DNA from 2 places in the Xylophilus rhododendri genome. Region 2 is predicted to be linked to the other one. Evidence: predicted binding sites of a transcription regulator. Region 2 holds the regulator's gene; the other holds the start of a gene.
What was found. The regulator NrdR, encoded in region 2, represses ribonucleotide reductase genes. The targets are predictions, from matches to a motif close to CACNANATNTNGTG.

Region 1 (10,610 bases), 250 kb from region 2:
CAGGCGGGGCTGACCGGCACCGGCTATTTCCTGGTCACCTTCCTGGTCCATCCGGTGGCGGCGCGGCTGGCACGCGAGGAGAACCTGGCGCGCGAGGGCCAGCAGTCGGCCCTGGTGCAGGCCCAGGTCAACGAGGTGGTGATCGCATCGCTCGGCGACGGCGTGCTGGTGCTGGACGACCACGACAACGTGCGCGCCGCCAACCCCGCCGCCCGCGTGCTGCTGGACCAGGCGGTGAAGGTGGCCCTGCCCTTCTCGCTGGCCGGCTCGCCGGCCTGGCGCCCGCTGGTGGAGCTGGCGCGCCGCACCTTCGCCCAGGGGGCGGGCGGCGATGCGCTCACCGCCGACGTGGCCCTCGAATACGAAGGCAGCGGCCCGCGCCGCCTGCACCTGCGCGCCCGCCTGACGCCGCCGCGCGATTTCAGCGCCACCCAGCTCTGCGTGATGTTCCTGGAGGACCAGCGCGAGTCCGAGGCCCGCCTGCGCACCGAGAAGCTGGCCGCCATGGGCCGCATGTCGGCCGCCGTGGCGCACGAGATCCGCAACCCGCTGGCCGCCATCGTGCAGGCCAACCAGCTGCTCGACGAGGAGTTGACCGATCCCTCGCAGAAACGCCTGGCGCAGATGGTGCGGCAGAACGCCCAGCGCCTGGCACGCATCACCGAGGAAGTGCTGGACGTCTCCCGCGCCCAGCAGCAGTTCCACTTCGACGCCGCCACCATCGCGCTGGACGACACCGCAGGAGCCGTCTGCCTGGACTGGCACGTGCAGGCCGGCAAGGGCTGCAGCCTGCAGTTCGTGCCCGGCGCGCCGCGCCTGTCGGTGGAATTCGACGGCGACCACCTGCGCCGCATCCTGATCAACCTGCTCGACAACGCCCTGCGCTACATCAGCAGCCACGACGACGCCCTGCAGGTGCGCACCTGGACGACACCCAGCCAGGCCTTGCTGGAAGTCTGGAGCGACGGCGCGCCGCTGGAGCCCACCGTGGCCGAACGCCTGTTCGAGCCCTTCTTCTCATCGGACAGCCGCTCCAGCGGACTGGGCCTCTATATCTGCCGCGAACTCTGCGACCGGCACGGCGCGGCCATCGGCTACCGCCGCATCGAGCGGCCCACCAGCCGCGGCATGCTGGCCGGCAACGCGTTTACCCTGGCGTTCCGGCCCTTCGCGGTTACGCCGGCGACCTTGCCATTTGACACAATAGCCCCGTGACCGCCACCACGCGCAACGCGGCCAATGCCGACACCACCATCCTCGTCATCGACGACGAGCCCGACCTGCGCACCCTCTACGAGCTGACGCTGCTGCGCGAGGGCTATCGCGTGGCCTCCGCCGGCACCCTGGCCGAAGCGCTGGACCTGCTGCAGCTGCGCCGCTACGGCGCCGTCATCAGCGACATGCGCCTGCCCGACGGCTCGGGCCTGGACATCCTGCAGCTGCTGCGCTCGACCGCGCGGCCCGAACGCTGCGTGGTCATGACCGCCTACGGCTCGGCCGAGAACGCGGTCGAGGCCCTGAAGGCCGGCGCCTTCGACTACCTCACCAAGCCGGTGGACCTGCGGCAGTTCCGCACCGTCGTGGCGGCCGCCGTGCAGACCGGCGCCGGCACGGCCGCTCCCGCGCCGCTTGCCGGCGCGGCCGCCGCACCCGCGCCGACCCCGTCACCCAGCGCCAAGGGCAGCCCGGAAGGCCCGGCCCCAGCCGCGCTCAGCCGCATGGTCGGCGACTCGCCCGCCATGCAGTCGGTGCGCCAGCGCATCTCCAAGGTGGCGCGCACCATGGCGCCGGTGCTGATCCGCGGCGAATCCGGCACCGGCAAGGAACTCGTGGCCCGCGCCCTGCATGCCAGCAGCCACCGCGCCGCCGGCCCGATGGTGGCGGTGAACTGCGGCGCCATTCCGGAGAACCTGCTGGAGAGCGAATTCTTCGGCGCACGCAAGGGCGCCTTCACCGGCGCCTCGGCCGACCGCGAAGGCTATGTGCAGGCCGCGCGCGGCGGCACGCTGTTCCTCGACGAGATCGGCGACCTGCCGCTGGCCATGCAGTCCAAGCTGCTGCGCGCCATCCAGGAGCGCTGCGTGCGGCCGGTCGGCTCGGCGCAGGAAGAGATGATCGACGTGCGCATCGTCAGCGCCACCCACAAGGACCTGGCCGCCGACGTGCGCGCCGGCACCTTCCGCCAGGACCTGTATTACCGGCTCAACGTCATCGAGATCGTCGTGCCGCCCCTGCGCGAGCGGCGCGAGGACCTGCCCCAGCTCTGCACCGCCCTGCTCGAACGCATCTCCCGCGAATCCGGCCTGCCGACCCCGCAGCTTTCTGCCCAGGCCCTGGAGCGCCTGCGCGGCCTGCCCCTGCCCGGCAATGTGCGCGAGCTGGAAAACCTGCTGCACCGCGCCGTCGCCCTGAGCGAGGACAACACCCTGGAACTCGACGCCACCGAGGACGACGGCTACGAACCCACGGAGGCCGAATTGGGCACCATGGCCGCGGCCACCACGCCCGCCGCCGACGCGCCGGTGCCCATGCCCGACGACCTGCAGGCCTACCTGGATGCCCGCGAGCGCGAGATCCTGGTCAAGGCGCTCGCCGAAAACCGCTTCAACCGCACCGCGGCCGCCGCTCAGCTGGGCATCAGCCTGCGCCAGATCCGCTACCGCATCGCACGCCTGGGCATCGCCGGGCCGCGCGGCGTCCCTGACGGCGACGGCGGTGACGCGGACTGAAGACGACGGCGGGCCGGCCTGGCGGCAAGGCTGGCTGGCGGCCGCGGCGCCCTGCCCTTCGCCCAATTTCGGCCCGCGCCCGCCCGGCGCCCATGTCGACCTGCTGGTGATGCATTCCATCAGCCTGCCGCCCGGCGTCTATGGGGGCCCGGAAGTCTTCGAGCTGTTCACCAACCGGCTCGACTGGGACCGCCACCCCTATTTCGGCACGATCCGCGGCATGGAAGTTTCCAGCCACTTCTATATCCGGCGTGACGGCGCCCTGTGGCAGTTCGTCAGCTGCGACGATCGCGCCTGGCATGCCGGCCGCTCGCACTGGCGCGGTCGCGACAACTGCAACGACGACTCGATCGGCATCGAACTCGAAGGCCTGGAAGGCCAGCTTTTCGAGCCGGCCCAGTACGAGGCCCTGGCACGGCTGTGCCAGGCGCTCTGCTTGCATTACCCGATCGCCCATGTCGCCGGCCATTCGGACATCGCGCCGGGCCGCAAGTTCGATCCCGGCGCGGGTTTCGACTGGGCGTGGCTGCAGCAGCGGCTCCGTTGGCCAGCGGAACGTTTTCCGGCGGTCCATCGTGTCCACTCACCAACTTCGGTTTCGGAAAAAAATTTCGGATCTCCGGATTGATACGGGGCGCGGGATAGCCGGGCAAATCCTGCCGCAGGCCGCGCCGTTGCTGGCTTTGCAAAGCGAATGCACGCAGGCACGGGCGTTTGACCGCCCATCGGCCCCGAAGCTCCTTGAGCCGGTGCTGAAATTGGTCCTTGAACCACTATCTATAGTGTCTAGAATCGCTGTCACCCCCTGTATCTAGGGGGCTCCGTTTATCGGCCCAGCCCGACCAGATGGCCTCCTTCTTGCGTTACGCCGCCACCGCGCCGCAAGCCCAGGCCATCTCACAACGACGCAAGAGGAACACCGCATGTCCATCGCCACCAGCACGCCGAGCCCGACCGCCGGCGCCCCCTTCCAGGCCCCCGCAGCTTCGGATACCACCAGCGGCACGCCTTCGTTCGGCGCGCTGTCGCACTACCAGATCATCCGCCGCAACGGCGCGGTGGTGCCCTTCGAGCCGCAGAAGATCGCCGTGGCGATGATGAAGGCCTTCCTGGCGGTGCACGGCACCGGCGGCGCGGCTTCGGCCAGCGTGCGCGAGACGGTCGATGTGCTGACCCAGAACGTGGCCCGCGCCCTGGTGCGTTCGCGCCCGGGCGGCGGCACCTTCCACATCGAGGACGTGCAGGACCAGGTCGAACTCGGCCTGATGCGCGGCAGCCACCACGAAGTCGCCCGCGCCTATGTGCTCTACCGCGAACGCCGCACCCAGGAGCGCGCCCGCCAGATCGAGGAAGCCACGCCCGCGCACCCGGTGCTGCATGTCACCGACAACGGCCAGCGTGTCGCCCTCAACCTGAACAACCTGCAGGCCCTGATCGCCTCGGCCTGCGAGCGCCTGGGCGCCGACGTCAAGGCCGACCCGATCGTCGCCGAGACCATGCGCAACCTCTACGACGGCGTGCCGATCGACGAGGTCTTCAAGGCCGCCATCCTGGCCGCCCGCACCCTGATCGAGAAGGACCCTGACTACACCTACGTCACGGCCCGCCTGCTGCTGCACACCATCGCCCGCGAAGTCTTCGGCCGCGAAACCGCGCCCGCCGAAATGGGTGCCGCCTACATCGAGTACTTCCCCCAGTTCATCCAGAAGGGCATCGATAACGAGCTGCTGGATGCACGCCTGGGCGAATACGATCTGCCCCGCCTGGCCAAGGCCCTGAAGGCCGAACGCGACCAGCAGTTCGACTACCTCGGCCTGCAGACCCTGTACGACCGCTACTTCCAGCACGTGAAGAAGACGCGCATCGAAATGCCGCAGTCCTTCTTCATGCGTGTGGCCATGGGCCTGGCGCTGGGCGAGCAGGACCGCGAGGCGCGCGCCATCGAGTTCTACGAGGTGCTGTCGTCCTTCGACTTCATGTCGTCGACCCCCACGCTGTTCAACAGCGGCACGCTGCGTTCGCAGCTCTCGTCCTGCTACCTGACGACCGTGCCCGACGACTTGGACGGCATCTACGAATCCATCAAGGAAAACGCGCTGCTGTCGAAATTCGCCGGCGGCCTGGGCAACGACTGGACCCGCGTGCGTGCGCTCGGCTCCCACATCAAGGGCACCAACGGCGAATCGCAGGGCGTCGTGCCCTTCCTGAAGGTGGTCAACGACACCGCCGTGGCGGTCAACCAGGGCGGCAAGCGCAAGGGCGCCGTCTGCACCTACCTGGAAACCTGGCACCTCGACATCGAGGAGTTCCTGGAGCTGCGCAAGAACACCGGCGACGACCGCCGCCGCACCCACGACATGAACACCGCGAACTGGATCCCCGACCTGTTCATGCGCCGTGTCATGGAAAAGGGCGACTGGACCCTGTTCTCGCCCTCCAACGTTCCCGACCTGCACGACCTCTTCGGCGACGACTTCGAACGCGCCTACGTGGCCTACGAAGCCAAGGCCAAGGCCGGCGATATCAAGCCCTCGCGCACCATCCCCGCCAACGACCTGTGGCGCAAGATGCTGAGCATGCTGTTCGAGACCGGCCATCCCTGGATCACCTTCAAGGACGCCTGCAACGTGCGCTCGCCGCAGCAGCATGTGGGCGTGGTGCACTCGTCCAACCTCTGCACCGAGATCACGCTCAACACCAGCGACACCGAAACGGCCGTCTGCAACCTGGGCTCGGTCAACCTGTCGCACCACCTGAAGGACGGCGGCGTCGACCACGAGAAGCTCAAGAAGACGATCTCGACCGCGATGCGCATGCTCGACAACGTGATCGACATCAACTACTACGCCGTCGAGAAGGCCCGCGCCTCCAACATGCGCCACCGCCCGGTGGGCCTGGGCCTGATGGCCTTCCAGGACAGCCTCTACCAGCTGCGCATCCCCTACGCCTCGCAGCAGGCCGTGGAGTTCGCCGACAAGTCGATGGAAGCCATCTGCTACTACGCCTACTGGGCCTCCACCGAGCTGGCCAGGGAACGCGGCCGCTACAGCAGCTACGAAGGTTCGCTGTGGTCCAAGGGCGTGCTGCCGCTGGACTCGCTGGACCTGCTGGCCAAGGCCCGCGGCGGCTATGTGGAAGTCGACCGCTCCGTGTCCATGGACTGGGACGCGCTGCGCAGGAAGATCGCCGCCGACGGCATGCGCAACTCCAACTGCGTGGCCATCGCGCCGACCGCGACCATCTCCAACATCGTCGGCGTGGATGCATCCATCGAGCCCTGCTTCGGCAACCTCTCGGTCAAGTCCAACCTGTCGGGCGAATTCACCGTCATCAACGCCTACCTGGTGCGTGACCTCAAGCGCCTGAACCTGTGGGACGACGTGATGGTGATGGACCTGAAGCACTTCGACGGTTCGCTGCGCCCCATCGACCGCGTGCCGGGCGAGATCAAGGCCCTCTACGCCACCGCCTTCGAAGTCGAGACCACCTGGCTGGTGGAAGCCGCGGCACGTCGCCAGAAGTGGATCGACCAGGCCCAGTCGCTCAACATCTACATGGCCGGCGCATCGGGCAAGAAGCTCGACGACACCTACAAGCTGGCCTGGACCCGCGGCCTGAAGACGACCTACTACCTGCGCACCATCAGTGCCACGCACGCCGAGAAGTCGACCGTGCATTCGGGCCGCCTCAATGCCGTGTCCTCGTCGCAGGCCGCAGCGCCTTCGGCACTGGAAGCAGCAGCCGCGCAGGCCCGTGCACAAGCCGAGGCGGAGGCTGCCGCCGTACCGGCCACGGACATCAAGTTCTGCGCCATCGACGACCCGGGCTGCGAGGCCTGCCAGTAAGGCCCGAGGGGCTCGTCGACATCGTGCGGATGCGGTCGAAAGACAGGCTCCGCACGATGCACCAACACAACATGCGAGGCCTGCGAGATGCGTGCAGCTGTGACAGCCGCTTTTCATTTCGCAGGCCTGCTTTCATAATCGAATGATCGGAAAACCTATGCTGTCCTGGGACGAAGAAGTCAAGCCCACAACGCCGTCTGCAACGCACGGCGACATGCCTGCTGCGCCGGTGCAAACGCAGCCTCAAACCCAGCCCCAACCGGCCCTCGCAGTTGCGGCCGATGCACCCCTCCAGGCCAAGGCCGCACCCGTCATCGCACCGGTCAGCCACAGCCGCGTGAATGCCGCCGACAAGCGCATCATCAACGCCAAGACCGACGTCAACCAGCTCGTCCCCTTCAAGTACAAGTGGGCCTGGGAAAAGTACCTGGCCACCTGCGCCAACCACTGGATGCCGCAGGAGGTCAACATGACCCGCGACATCGCGCTGTGGAAGGACCCCAACGGCCTGACCGAGGACGAGCGCCGCATCGTCAAGCGCAACCTCGGCTTCTTCGTGACCGCCGACTCGCTGGCCGCCAACAACATCGTGCTGGGCACCTACCGCCACATCACCGCGCCCGAGTGCCGCCAGTTCCTGCTGCGCCAGGCCTTCGAGGAAGCGATCCACACGCACGCCTACCAGTACATCGTGGAGTCGCTGGGCCTGGACGAGGCCGAGATCTTCAACGCCTACAACGAAGTGGCCTCGATCCGCGAGAAGGACCAGTTCCTGATCCCCTTCATCGAGGCCATCAGCGACCCGCATTTCCACACCGGCACCTTCGAGACCGACCAGACCCTGCTGAAGTCGCTCATCGTCTTCGCCTGCCTGATGGAAGGCCTGTTCTTCTACGTCGGCTTCACCCAGATCCTGGCGCTGGGCCGGCAGAACAAGATGACCGGAGCTGCCGAGCAGTACCAGTACATCCTGCGCGACGAGTCGATGCACTGCAACTTCGGCATCGACCTGATCAACCAGTTGAAGCTCGAGAACCCGCAGCTCTGGACCAACGAGTTCAAGGCCGAGATCAAGGACCTGTTCCAGAAGGCCGTCGAGCTCGAATACAAGTACGCCGAAGACACCATGCCGCGTGGTGTGCTGGGCATGAACGCATCGATGTTCAAGGGCTACCTGCGCTACATCGCGAACCGCCGCGCCACGCAGATCGGCCTCGAACAGCTGTTCCCCAACGAGGAAAACCCGTTCCCCTGGATGAGCGAGATGATCGACCTGAAGAAGGAACGCAACTTCTTCGAGACGCGTGTCATCGAGTACCAGTCCGGCGGCGCCCTTTCCTGGGACTAGAAGGCACGTCCTGCAAACACCCCCATGGCTTCCGATTCACGCCTGCCACTCACCGCGCCGCCAGAGCGCGGCGGTGGCGGGCGTTCCTGCGTTCATGGGGCTGAAGCTCTGCGCTTCAGCCCCATGGATCATTCCGCCGTCGAACGAACGGGCGGAGTGCTCTTTGTAATGTGACCAAGGAGAAAATAATGGCAACTGCGAAAAAACCGGCCGCCAAGAAGGCCGCCCCTGCGAAGAAGGCTGTCGCCGTGAAGAAGGCAGCAGCACCGGCCAAGAAGGCCGTGGTAGCGAAGAAGGCTGCAGCGCCCGCCAAGAAGGCCGCCGCACCTGCAAAGAAGGCTGTCGCCAAGAAGGCAGCGGCACCGGCGAAGAAGGCCGTGGCCAAGAAGGTTGCAGCGCCCGCCAAGAAGGCTGCGGCACCTGCGAAGAAGGCCGCACCGGCCAAGAAGGCTGTTGCGCCTGCCAAGAAGGCCGCACCGGCGAAGAAGGCTGCTGCACCGGCAAAGAAGGCCGCACCGGCCAAGAAGGCTGCTGCTCCCGCCAAGAAGGCCGCCGCACCGGCGAAGAAGGCCGCTGCACCTGCCAAGAAGGCTGCCGCGCCTGCGAAGAAGGCCGCTGCTCCCGCCAAGAAGGCTGCCGCTCCTGCCAAGAAGGTCGCTGCACCGGCAAAGAAGGCTGTCGCCGCACCGGCGAAGAAGGCCGCCGCTCCCGCCAAGAAGGCTGCTGCAAAGAAGGCCGCGCCTGCCAAGAAGGCCGCCGCGACCCCTGCCCCTGCCAGCAGCGCCGCAGCGCCCGCAGCCGCACCTTCGGCACAGACCACGCTGAGCCCGCAAGCCGCCTGGCCCTTCCCGACCGGCACCAAGCCCTGATCGGAGCGAGACTTCGTCTCGTGCCCGATGCCTCCCGGCATCGGGCTTTTTTTTGCCCGGAGCGCGCCGCAGCGCGCGCCCCCTGCGGGCTTACAGCACGCCGTCGAGCGTGTAGTTCTGCGGACCGCGCTGCGCCACCTTGGCCGCGCCCACCTTGTTGCCCAGGGTCGCGCAACGGACCAGGTCCCAGCCCTGCTCCAGGCCGAACAGCAGGGCGCCGCGCCAGGCGTCGCCGCAGCCGGTGGGGTCGACCACCGCGGCCGGCACCACACCCGCCACATGGGTGCGTTCGCCGTTCACCCAGACCTCGCAGCCTTCGGCCGCCAGCGTGACCACCAGGCCGCGCACCTTGCGCGAGATGTCCGCCAGGCTCAGGCCGGTGCGTTCGCACAGCATGCGGCCTTCATAGTCGTTCACGGTGACCCAGCTGGCCTGTTCGATGAAGGCCAGCAGGTCGGCGCCGTCGAACATCGGCAGGCCCTGGCCCGGATCGAAGACGAAGGGGATGCCGGCTTCGGCGAACTGGCGCGCGTGCTGCAGCATCGCATCGCGGCCGTCCGGCGAGACGATGCCGACCTTGGCGTCCTCACGCGCCACGATCCGGGTGACATGCGCCTGCATCATCGCGCCGGGGTGGAAGGCGGTGATCTGGTTGTTGTCGCGGTCCGTCATGATCATCGCCTGGGCGGTGAAGGTGTCGGCGACGGTGCGCACGTATTCGGTGGAAATGCCCAGTTCCTCCAGCCGCGCCACGTAGGAAGCGCCGTCCGCGCCCACGGTGGCCATGGGCAGCGGCGTGCCGCCCAGCGCCTTGAGGGCATAGGCGATGTTGCCGGCGCAGCCGCCGAAATCGCGCCGCAGCGAGGGCACCAGGAAGGACACGTTGAGGATGTGCAGCTGGTCCGGAAGGATCTGCTCGGCGAAGCGGCCCTCGAAGCCCATGATGGTGTCGAAGGCGAAGGAACCGCAGATGATGGCTGCCATAGGTCTTGTGGTGGTCGATGAAAGAAAGGGACGGACGGACCGGTGCGGCCGCTCCGTCAGGGATAGAAGGCCAGGACGCGGTAGCCCGCGACCCGGTCGGCCGCCAGCGGCGGCTGCAGCCGCACCGGCAGACTGCCGGTCCAGGCGCCGCCGGCCTGCAGCGACGCGGATGCGCCGAGTTCCTGCTGCGACAGCACCCGGCGCAGCAACGGCAGGTCCTGGCTGTCGGTCAGCGTCAGTTCCAGGGCCGGCATCGCCAGCGGGATGCCGGCGGTGTTGCGCACCTCGACATCGAACTGGAACAACTCGCCGCTGACCTTGTTGAAGGTGGAGCTGTCGATGACCATGGCTTCGATGCGCTGCAGCGGCGCGAGCTCGCAGCGCAGCGGCACGCACAGGGATTCGAGTACCGGCCTCAGCCCCGGCAGATGGGCAGCCAGCCGATCGCGCTCGGCACGTGCGATCTGCAGCAGCAGCGCGGCCGCCAGCAGCAGGCAGACGGCGGCGCTCGCCAGCATCACCAGAGGCTGCTGCCAGAAGGCGCGCCGCTCGGCCACCCGCACGAATTGCAGGTCGCGCAGCGTGGCGGCGGCATCGCCGGCTTCGGCCTGCGCTCGCGCCTCCGGCGTGCCGGCATCGGGCGTCGGCGGCACGAAGGCCGGCTGGTAGAGGGACTGCTGGGGCTCGTCGTTGTCGGCGGTCTGCAGCAGCAGGGCCGAGGGCACGTCGATGTAGGAGGATTCGTCCTCCCCGGGCTGCTCAGGCTCCTCGTGCAGCACGGGCTCGGGGCGTTCGAGGACTTCGCCGTGCAGCACCACACGCGCGGCGAGCGAGC
Region 2 (10,610 bases):
CCGCCTCATCCGTCGCCCCCTGTTTTTTTGGGCGACCGCGCGCACCGACTGCGATCCGATCAAAACGAGGCACTCCTTCCATCCGTCGCGCACGCCCTTTCAGGGTCGCGTTCCGTAGGAGGGCCCCCGCGTAGAAAAGGAACACTGCGATGAACGCATTGGACAAGACGTTTTCAGGACTGCGGACCTTCGCCTCCGACGTCGCCGAAGGCTTCTTCGAAATCACCCACAACAGCTTTGCCATGCTGGGCCTGTTCACCGTGCTGGCCGTGGCGATCCTGGGCGCCCGCCCGGACCTGCGCAACGCCGGCGAGGACCAGCTGCGCGGCTGGCTGCAGGAGCGCCAGGCCGCCCTGCTCGGCATGCCGCTGCAGCTCGGCGCGGTGGACCGCGCCACGGCCGCCAACCCCAAGGAGCTGCCCAAGGCGCAGGCCGCCGTGGCCTACTGGCTCAGCCGCAAGTACAGCGTGGCGCCGGAGCCGATCAGCGCGCTGGTGGCCGAGGCCTTCAGCCTGGGCGCCAAGAACAAGCTCGACCCGACCATGATCCTGGCCGTGATGGCGGTGGAATCCAGCTTCAACCCCTTCGCCCAGAGCCCCATCGGCGCGCAGGGGCTGATGCAGGTGATGACCAATGTGCACAGCGACAAGTACCAGAACTTCGGCGGCCATTTCGCCGCCTTCGATCCGGTGACCAACCTGCGGGTGGGCGTGCGGGTGCTGCAGGAATGCATAGGCAAGGCCGGCTCGCTCGAAGGCGGCCTGCGCTACTACGTGGGCGCGGCCAATATCGAGGACGGCGGCTATGTCGCCAAGGTGATGGCCGAACACAGCCGCCTACTGGCCGTAGCCGCCGGCCGCTCGGTGCCCACCTTCACGCCGGCCGCCCCCGCGCCCGCCCTGCCCTCGGTGCGGCCGGCCGCACCGCTGCCGGTGGCCTCGCCTTCCAATGTGGAGCCGGCCCAGGCGGTGGCCGACAAGGTGGCCGCGCTCGGCGACTTCGATACCGCCGTGCCGCACTGAGCAGACCGCTCCCTGTCGCCAAGGCCCCTTCATGGGGCCTTTTCTTTTGCCGCTAAAATTGCGCCCGCACGCGACTGGCGATAGGCGCGGTGGGCCCACAGGGCCGCACTGCCGCTGACGTGGAATCCATGCGGGGCGACTAGCCCCGACAACCACTGGGAAGCGTGCCGCCCGGAAGGTCGGCTTTTTTGGCCGGCGTCCGAAGCGTTCAGCCGTTCGCCTGGGCAGCCCTCGTAGCCATACAGGGACTTTCATTGAAGGACTGCCACGCCATGTACGACCGTTCCATCCTCGTAGAACAAGCCGACCCCGAAATCTTCGCCGCCATCCAGGCCGAGAACCTCCGCCAGGAACAGCACATCGAACTCATCGCCAGCGAGAACTACGCGTCTCCCGCGGTGATGTGGGCCCAGGGCACGCAGCTCACCAACAAGTACGCCGAGGGCTATCCCGGCAAGCGCTACTACGGCGGCTGCGAGTTCGTGGACATCGCCGAGAAGCTGGCGATCGACCGCATCAAGCAGATCTTCGGTGCCGACGCCGCCAACGTGCAGCCGCATTGCGGCGCCTCGGCCAACGAAGCCGTGTTCCTGGCCTTCCTCAAGCCCGGCGACACCATCATGGGCATGAGCCTGGCCGAAGGCGGCCACCTCACCCACGGCATGCCGCTGAACATGTCGGGCAAGTGGTTCAACGTGGTCTCCTACGGCCTCGACAAGAACGAAGCCATCGACTACGACGCCATGGAAGCCAAGGCGCGCGAACACAAGCCCAAGCTGATCGTGGCCGGTGCCTCGGCCTACAGCCTGCACATCGATTTCGAGCGTTTCGCCAAGATCGCCAAGGAAGTCGGCGCGATCTTCATGGTGGACATGGCCCACTACGCCGGCCTGATCGCCGCGGGTGTCTATCCCAACCCGGTGCCGCATGCCGACATCGTCACCTCCACCACCCACAAGAGCCTGCGCGGCCCGCGCGGCGGCATCATCCTGATGAAGGCCGAGCACGAGAAGGCGATCAACAGCGCCATCTTCCCCGGCCTGCAGGGCGGCCCGCTGATGCATGTGATCGCCGCCAAGGCGGTGGCCTTCAAGGAAGCCATGGCGCCGGAGTTCAAGGCCTACCAGCAGCAGGTCGTCACCAACGCCCGCATCGTGGCCGAGACGCTGACCGAGCGCGGCCTGCGCATCGTCAGCGGCGGCACGCAGAGCCACGTCATGCTGGTCGACCTGCGCGCCAAGGGCATCACCGGCAAGGAAGCCGAGGCCGTCCTGGGCAGCGCCCACATGACGATCAACAAGAACGCCATCCCCAATGACCCGGAAAAGCCGATGGTGACCAGCGGCGTGCGTATCGGCACCCCGGCCATGACCACCCGCGGCTTCAAGGACGCGGAAGCCCGCGCCACCGCCCACCTGGTGGCCGACGTGCTGGACAACCCGCGCGACGAGGCGAACATCGCCGCGGTGCGCGAGAAGGTCCATGCCCTCACCTCGCGTTTCCCTGTCTACAAGTAAGCAGGCCGAAAGCAGCGCCGGATGAAGTGCCCCTTCTGCGCCCACCCCGACACCCAGGTGATCGACACCCGGGTGGCCGAGGACGCGACTTTCGTCCGGCGCCGCCGGCGCTGCGGCGCCTGCGACAAACGCTTCACCACCTACGAGCGGCCGGACCTGAGCTTTCCGGCCATCGTGAAGAAGGACGGCCGCCGGGTCGACTTCAAGCCCGAGAAGCTGCGTGCTTCGATGGACCTGGCCTTGCGCAAGCGCCCGGTCGGCGTGGAGCAGGTCGACAGCGCCGTCGAACGCATCGAGGAAGCGCTGCTGACCACCGGCATGCGCGAGATCGCCTCCAACAAGCTCGGCGAGCTGGTCATGCGCGAGCTGCGGCGGCTGGACAAGGTGGCCTATGTGCGTTTTGCCAGCGTCTACCGCAGCTTCGAGGACATCGACGAATTCAAGACCCTGGTCGATGAAGTCGTGAGGACCTGAGGGCACGCGCACGCTTCTTGCGTCCGCCTTCCGGTTTCCTGCTCCCCTGTTCCCGATGTTCCGCTCCGCCCCCCACACGTTCCTCCAACGCCTGTGGACCCAGGATGCCGCCGTGATGAGTGCACGTGTGGGCATCGTGCTCGCCGCCATCATGGCGGCCTGCTGGCACTACAACCGCCTCGACTATGTGATGCCGATGTTCCTGGGCGTGATCGCCAGCGGCATCGGCGATACCGACGACGGCTGGCGCGGCCGGCTGCGCACCGTCATCGCCACCCTGGTCTGCTTCCTGGTGGCGGCCTCCACCGTGCAATGGGTGTTCGACCGGCACTGGCTGTTCGCCGGACTGCTCTGCGCCGCGGCCTTCGCGCTGACCCTGCTGAGCGCCATCAGCGAGCGCTACCGGGCCATCGCCTGGTCCACCCTGGTGCTGTCGGTCTACAGCGCCACCGGGCGGGAACACCATGGCGACGAGTCGCGCTGGCTGCAGGTCGGCCTGCTGATGGCGGGCGCGGCGGCGTACAGCGTGCTGTCGGTGGGCTGGGCGGCGGTCTTCGCGCTGCAGCCGGTGCGCCGGCGCATCGCCCAGGTGTACGACACGCTGGGCCAGTACCTGTGGCTCAAGGCGTCGATGTTCGAGCCGGTGCGCGGGGTGGACATCGAACGCCGCCGCATCGCCCTGGCCCACCGCAACGTGGACGTGGTGCAGGCGCTCAACCTGGCCAAGGACGCGCTGCTGCGCCGCCTGCCGCCGGTCGATCCACGCACCGGCGTGCCGCCCGACATCGGCAAGCAGGAAAGCCGGCTGCTGCTGGCCCAGTACTTCATCGCCCAGGACGTGCATGAGCGCGCCAGCTCCTCCCACGTGGGTTACGCCGAGCTGACCGACGCCTTCTATCACAGCGACGTGATGTTCCGCTGCCAGCGCACCCTGGCCCTGCAGGGCAGCGCCTGCGCCGACGTGGCCGAGGCGATCCGCCTGAAACGCGACCATGCCGACGACGGCGCCAGCGCCCTGGCCCTGGACGACCTGCAGGGCGCGCTCGACCACCTGGAACAGACCCAGCCCTGCGAGACCGCCGCCACCCCGGCCAACCGCCGTGCGCGCCAGCTGCGCTCGCTGCGCGCACTGCAGCAGAACCTCTCGGCCCTCGACCTGCAGCTGGCCAGCGCCGGCCGGCCCGAGCCGGTGAGCCTGGGCGAGACGCTGTTCGACTCCACCCCGCGCACGCTGGGCGAGGTCTTCGCCAGGGTGCGCGGCCAGCTGCGGCTGCAGGCGCCGGTCTTCCGCCATGCCGTGCGGCTGGCGCTGGCCCTGGCCGCCGCCTTCTGCGTGCTGAGCTTCATGCATGCCGACCACGGCTACTGGGTGTTGCTGACCACCCTCTTCGTCTGCCAGCCCAGCTACGGAGCCACCCGCAAGCGGGTGCTGCAGCGGGTGATCGGTACCTTCTGTGGGCTGATCGCCGGCTGGGCCGTGCTGCGGCTGTTTCCCGACCTGCTGGTGCAGGCGGCGATCGCGGTGGCGGCCGGCATGGTGTTCTTCGCCTTCAACAAGACCCGCTACGGCTTCGCCACCGCCGCCGTCACCCTGGTCGTGCTGCTGGGCAACAACCAGACCAGCGACGGCGCCGCCCTGATCGTGCCGCGCATGATCGACACCCTGCTGGGCGCGCTGATCGCCTCGGTCGCGGTGATCGGCATCCTGCCCGACTGGCGCGCCCGCCGGCTGCGGCCCGCCGCCGCGCTGGCGCTGACGACCGCCGCGCGCTACCTGCAGGCCATCGCCGCGCAGATCGGCGCCGGCAAACGCGATGACCTGGCCTACCGGGTGGCGCGGCGCAATGCGCACGATGCCGATGCGGCGCTCTCCACCGCCGTCTCCCATGTGCTGCAGGAGCCTGGCCTGACACGCGGCGGCATCGATGCGGGCATCCGTTTCCTGGTGCAGTCGCACACGCTGCTCAACTATGTGTCGGCACTGGGCGCCCATCGGGGCGAAGGCGGGGGAGCGGCCGGGCAGGCGCGCTTCGGGGAAGTATCGGAACAGCTGGCGGCGCAGATGAACCGGCTGGCGCAGGCCTTGCGCGACAAGGATGCGGGCCTGCTCTCGCCCCAGGCCGAGGAGGAGGCGCTGGCCTTGGCGGAATCGCTGGAGCAGCAGGAAGACGCCGTCGCCTCCGCGCAGCTGGCGCTGGTCAGCCGGCAGCTGCCGCTGCTGCAGAAGGCGGTCGCCCGCCTGGTCCAGCCGGCGCCCGGCAAGGCGCGCGGCTGACAGCCCGCGGGCTTCAGTTGCCGGGGATCAGCACCCGGTTGACCACGTGGATCACGCCGTTGGACTGGTAGACATTGGGCGTGGTCACCGTCGCGGTGAAGCCCTGCGCGTCCTGCAGCACGATGTTGGCGCCGTCCATGCGCACCCGCAACGGCACGCCGGCCACGGTGTTCAGCGTGGCCACGCCGCCGCCGGCGCGGATCTGCTGGCCCAGCGCGTTGGAGTCGAGCCGGCCCGGCACCACGTGGTAGCCCAGCAGGCGCACCAGCGCGGGCTTGCCCACCGGCTGCATCAGCGCCTGCAGGGTGGCGGGCGGCAGCTGGTCGAAGGCCGCGTTGGTCGGTGCGAACACGGTGAACGGACCCGGGCCCTTCAAGGTATCCACCAGACCGGCCTGCTTCACGGCGGCCACCAGGGTGGTGTGGTCCTTGGAATTGACGGCGTTGTCGATGATGTCGCGGGTCGGCAGCATGGCCGCGCCGCCCACCATCACGGAGGCGCCGGAGCCCATGGCGCCCGAACTGGTGTTGGAACCCATGCCGCCGGCACAGGCGGACAGCAGGGCGGCGACGCCGGCGGCCAGAATCAGTTTTTTCATCAAGAAGTCCTTCCAGGGATGTGCGAAAGGTTCAGACCCTAGGCACGCGCCCCTGGCCGCGGCGCAGGACACCGGGACGGCTGCCTGTAGGACCGCCGCAGCCCGGCCCCACGGCCGATGAACGCGCGATCCGCCCTTTTCGCCTGTATCCAGTGCGTGAAATGCCGCCCGCTCATGGTCGCCAGTGGCATGTTTGCAACAACTCGACTTATAGAATGCAACACGTTCTCATTTGCGTTCCATTCCTCCAAAACAAGCAGCTGTTCGCATCATGTCCATGCAAAACCGTCCCGCATCCGCCCTCACGCCCCTGGCCGTCGCCGCCTTCCTGACGCTGGCCGCCGCCGCCACCCAAGCCCAGACCGCCGCCGGCTCCGCGTCCACCACCGGCACGCTGCAGACCGTCACCGTGAACGCCTCGGCCGACGCCTCCGCCGAAGGCCTGAGCAAGCCCTACGCCGGCGGCCAGGTGGCGCGCGGCGGCCGCATCGGTTTCCTGGGCACCCAGGACTACATGGACACCCCCTTCGCCGTCACCAGCTACACCAACGAGCTGATCCAGAACCAGCAGGCCCGCAGCGTGGCCGACGTGCTGAAGAACGATCCCTCGGTGCGGGTGGCGCGCGGCTTCGGCAACTTCCAGGAGTCCTACTTCATCCGCGGCTTCCTGCTGGGCTCCGACGAGATCGCCTACAACGGCCTCTACAGCCTGCTGCCGCGCCAGTACGTGGCCTCCGAGCTGTTCGAGCGGGTCGAAGTGCTGCGCGGCGCCAGCACCTTCCTGACCGGCGCGGCCCCGGGCGGCGGCGGCATCGGCGGCACCATCAACCTGATGCCCAAGCGTGCCGGCAACGAGGACCTCAACCAGGTCAACCTCAGCACCGGCACCGGCGGCCAGAAGGGCGCGGGCGTGGACCTGTCCCGCCGCTTCGGACCGGACGGCGCCACCGGCGTGCGCCTGAACGCGGCCCACCACGAAGGCGGCACCGGCGTTGATCGTGAACAGGCCAAGCTCGACGTGTTCGCCGTGGGCCTGGACTGGCACAGCCGCGACCTGCGCCTGTCGGCCGACATCGGCTACCAGAACAACAAGCTCTCGCAGACCCGCACCAACGTCACGCCGGGTGTCGGCCTGACCAGCATCCCGCGCGCCCCCGACAGCACCGCCAACTGGGCGCAGCCCTGGTCCTATTCCAACGAGCGCGACACCTTCGGCACCCTGCGCGCCGAATACGACTTCAACTCCCAGGTCACCGGCTGGGCCGCCTACGGCGGACGCCGCAGCACCGAAGCCAACTCCCTGGCCAACCTCACGGTGAACGACGCCAGCACCGGCGCCGGCACCACCTACCGCGCCGACAACTACCGCAAGGACGATGTCGACAGCGCCGAAGCCGGCCTGCGCGCCAGGCTGCAGACCGGCGCGGTCGGCCACACCCTGGTCGCCTCGGCCTCCACCTACCGCCTCGATTCGCGCAATGCCTACGCCTGGAGCCCCATCGGCGGCCTGGCCACCAACCTCTACAGCGCGCCCGGCCTGGCCATGCCCGCCACCACCGGCTTCACCGGCGGCGTGCTGAGCAACCCGCTGACCACCACCCGCAACCAGTTCGACAGCTTCGCCATCGGCGACACCCTGTCCTTCCTCGACGACACCGTGCTGCTCACCCTGGGCGTGCGCCACCAGAGCATCGACACCCGCGGCTACAACTACAACACCGGCGCGCAGACCGACAGCTACGACAAGTCGCGCACCTCCCCGGTGGTCGGCGGCGTGTGGAAGCTGCGCAAGGACGTCTCGGTCTACGCCAACTACATCGAGAGCCTGGCCGCCGCCACCGCCGCGCCCAGCACCGCCGTCAACGTCGGCCAGCTGTTCTCGCCCTATGTCTCCAAGCAGAAGGAGATCGGCGTGAAGTACGACGGCGGCACCCTCGGCGCCGGCGCGGCCTACTTCACCACCAAGAAGCCCAGCGGCTACCTGGACCCGACCAGCAAGATCTACAGCGTGGCCGGCGAGGACAGGCACCAGGGCGTGGAACTGACCGCCTTCGGCGAGCCGATGCGCGGCCTGAAGGTGCTGGGCGGCGTGACCTTCCTCGACGCCAAGCAGGAAAGCACCGCCGGCGGCGCCACCAACGGCAAGAAGGTGATCGGCGTGCCCGATGCCCAGGCCAACATCGGCGTGGAATGGGCCATCCCCGGCGTGCGCGGCCTGGCCGTCGATTCGCAGCTGATCACCACCGGCAAGTTCTACGCCGACGCCGCCAACACCCTGAAGGTGCCCGGCTGGACCCGCCTGGACCTGGGCGTGCGCTACACCACCGAGGTGATGGGCCGTGCCGTCACCCTGCGCGGCCGCATCAACAACGTGGCCGACCGCAGCTACTGGGCCTCGGCCGGCGGCTACTCCGGCAACGGCTACCTGGTACTGGGCGCACCGCGCACCGCCGTGCTCAGCGCCACCTTCGACTTCTGATCCGGCAGGGCCTGGCGGCCCGCTCTCCCTTCGGCGCGGCGCGGCTTCTCTAGAATCCGCGCCGCGTCGCCGTTTCCCGGCAGCGCCAGCCTTCAGGAAAGCGCCCGCCCGATGTCCGAAGAAGCCACCCTGCCGCCCGCCCCGGCGCGCCGCCCGCGCCGCGGCTCCGGCCGCGCCACCCTGGCGGACGTGGCCCGCGTGGCCTGCGTCTCCGCCCAGACCGTCTCCCGCGTCGTCAACGCCCCCGCCTCGGTGCCGCCCGCCACCGTCGCCCTGGTGCGCCAGGCCATCGCCCAGGTCGGCTATGTGCCCAACCTGCTGGCCGGCGGGCTGGCCTCGGGCCGCAGCCGGCTGGTCGCCGCGCTGGTGCCGGCCATCGCCGGCCCGGTCTTCCAGCAGACCATCGAAGCCCTCAGCCAGACCCTGGCCGGCCAGGGCTACCAGCTGATGCTGGGCGAAAGCGGCTTCGCCGAACCCGACGAGGCGGCCGTGCTGCTCAACCTGATCGGCCGCCGGCCGGACGGCATCGTGCTGACCCGCATCGTCGAATCCCCCGCCGCCCGCGCGCTGCTGGCCGGCAGCGGCCTGCCGGTGGTCGAGACCTGGGACCTGAGCGAGGACCCGGTCGACATGCTGATCGGCTTCTCGCACGCCGCCATCGGCGCCGCCGTGGCCGACTACTTCTTCGAGCAGGGCTTTCGCCGCCCCGCCCTGCTGACCGGCGACGATCCGCGTGCCGGCCGGCGTGCCGAGGCCTTCGCCGCGCGGCTGCGCACGCACGGCCTGCTCGGCGCCCAGGCCGCGCTGCCCACGGTGCAGGTGCACGCCCCCGCCCCGCTGGGCGCCGGCCGCCGCGCGCTGGGCGAACTGCTGGCCCGCCATCCCGGCACCGACGCCGTCTTCTGCAGCACCGACATGATCGCCCTGGGCGTGCTGATCGAAGCCCGCGAACGCGGCCTGCGGGTGCCGCAGGACCTGGCCGTGATGGGCTTCGGCGACCTGGCCTTCGCGGCCGACACCGCGCCCGCCCTGACCACCGTGCGAGTCGACGGCGCCGCCATCGGCCGCACGGCCGCGCAGTGGGTGATGGCGCGGGCCGAGCGGCGCGAAGCCGAAAAGCATCGCCTGGACATCGGCTTCGAGATCGTGCGCCGGCACAGCGCCTGATTGGCTCCCTCGCACAGCGGGATGCGGTCCTGCGGGCGACCGGTCTTCGATGCTTCAATAGCCGGACCATGTACATCCCGCCCCACTTCGCCGAAACGCAGCCCGACGAGCTGCACCGCATCCTCCGGGAGCACCCCTTCGCCAGCCTGGTCACCCAGGGCGCGGACGGCCCGGATGCCAACCACCTGCCCTTCGAATTCGATGCGGACAGCGGCCCGCACGGCCGGCTGATCGGCCATGTCGCCCGGGCCAATCCCATCCTGCAGGAGGTGGCCGACGGCAGCCCGGTGCTGGTGATCTTCCGTGCCGGCGATGCCTACATCTCGCCCAACTGGTATCCCAGCAAACACGAGGCGCACCGCCAGGTGCCGACCTGGAACTACCAGGTGGTGCATGTGCACGGCGTCCTGCGTTTCCAGGACGACGAGAAGTTCCTGCGCGGCGTGCTCGCCCGGCTCACCCGCACCCACGAAGCCGATCAGCCGCGGCCCTGGCGCATGGGCGATTCGGCGCCCGAATTCATAGACGGCATGCTCAAGGCCATCGTGGGCGTGGAGATCGAGATCGGCCGCATCGTCGGCAAGTCCAAGCTCAGCCAGAACAAGGAGGCGCGCGACCGGCTGGGCGCGGCCGACGGACTGCAGCAGCGGGGCGAGACGACGGTGTCCGCCGCGATGCGGGCGGCCGGCGGCTCCTGAGACCACGCCTGCCGCGCGCGGCGCGGGCGATGTCACACTCGCCCATCTCCCATTCCGAGGCGCCCATGCTTTCCACCTCTTCCTTCGACCCCGCGCGCCTGGCCGGCGAATACCTCACCTTCCGCCTCGGCGCCGAGGAATACGCCATCGGCATCCTCAAGGTCCAGGAGATCCGTTCCTACGAGGAACCCACCCGCATCGCCAACGCGCCGCCTTTCGTCAAGGGCGTGACCAATCTGCGCGGCGTGATCGTGCCCATCGTGGACCTGCGGCTCAAGCTCAACTGCCCGGAGGCGGAGTTCGGCCCCTCCACCGTGGTGGTGGTGCTCAACGTCGGTGACCTGATCGTGGGTGTGATCGTCGATGCGGTGTCCGACGTG

Region 1: the regulator NrdR is predicted to act here: its motif matches at 3,501-3,514, upstream of GT347_RS18640 (ribonucleoside-diphosphate reductase subunit alpha).

Annotation. Positions count from the first base shown of each region.
Region 1 is NZ_CP047650.1:4,036,355-4,046,964, reverse strand. It holds gene GT347_RS18655 (sensor histidine kinase) at 1-1,215, shown strand, start outside; gene GT347_RS18650 (sigma-54-dependent transcriptional regulator) at 1,212-2,729, shown strand; gene ampD (1,6-anhydro-N-acetylmuramyl-L-alanine amidase AmpD) at 2,716-3,357, shown strand; gene GT347_RS18640 (ribonucleoside-diphosphate reductase subunit alpha) at 3,653-6,574, shown strand; gene GT347_RS18635 (ribonucleotide-diphosphate reductase subunit beta) at 6,732-7,922, shown strand; gene GT347_RS18630 (histone H1) at 8,111-8,791, shown strand; gene GT347_RS18625 (carbohydrate kinase family protein) at 8,882-9,775, opposite strand; gene GT347_RS18620 (DUF3426 domain-containing protein) at 9,832-10,610, opposite strand, start outside.
Region 2 is NZ_CP047650.1:4,281,375-4,291,984, reverse strand. It holds gene GT347_RS19800 (lytic transglycosylase domain-containing protein) at 150-1,022, shown strand; gene glyA (serine hydroxymethyltransferase) at 1,295-2,539, shown strand; gene nrdR (transcriptional regulator NrdR) at 2,561-3,013, shown strand; gene yccS (YccS family putative transporter) at 3,069-5,288, shown strand; gene GT347_RS19780 (fasciclin domain-containing protein) at 5,302-5,886, opposite strand; gene GT347_RS19775 (TonB-dependent receptor) at 6,164-8,365, shown strand; gene GT347_RS19770 (LacI family DNA-binding transcriptional regulator) at 8,477-9,532, shown strand; gene GT347_RS19765 (FMN-binding negative transcriptional regulator) at 9,601-10,230, shown strand; gene GT347_RS19760 (chemotaxis protein CheW) at 10,296-10,610, shown strand, end outside.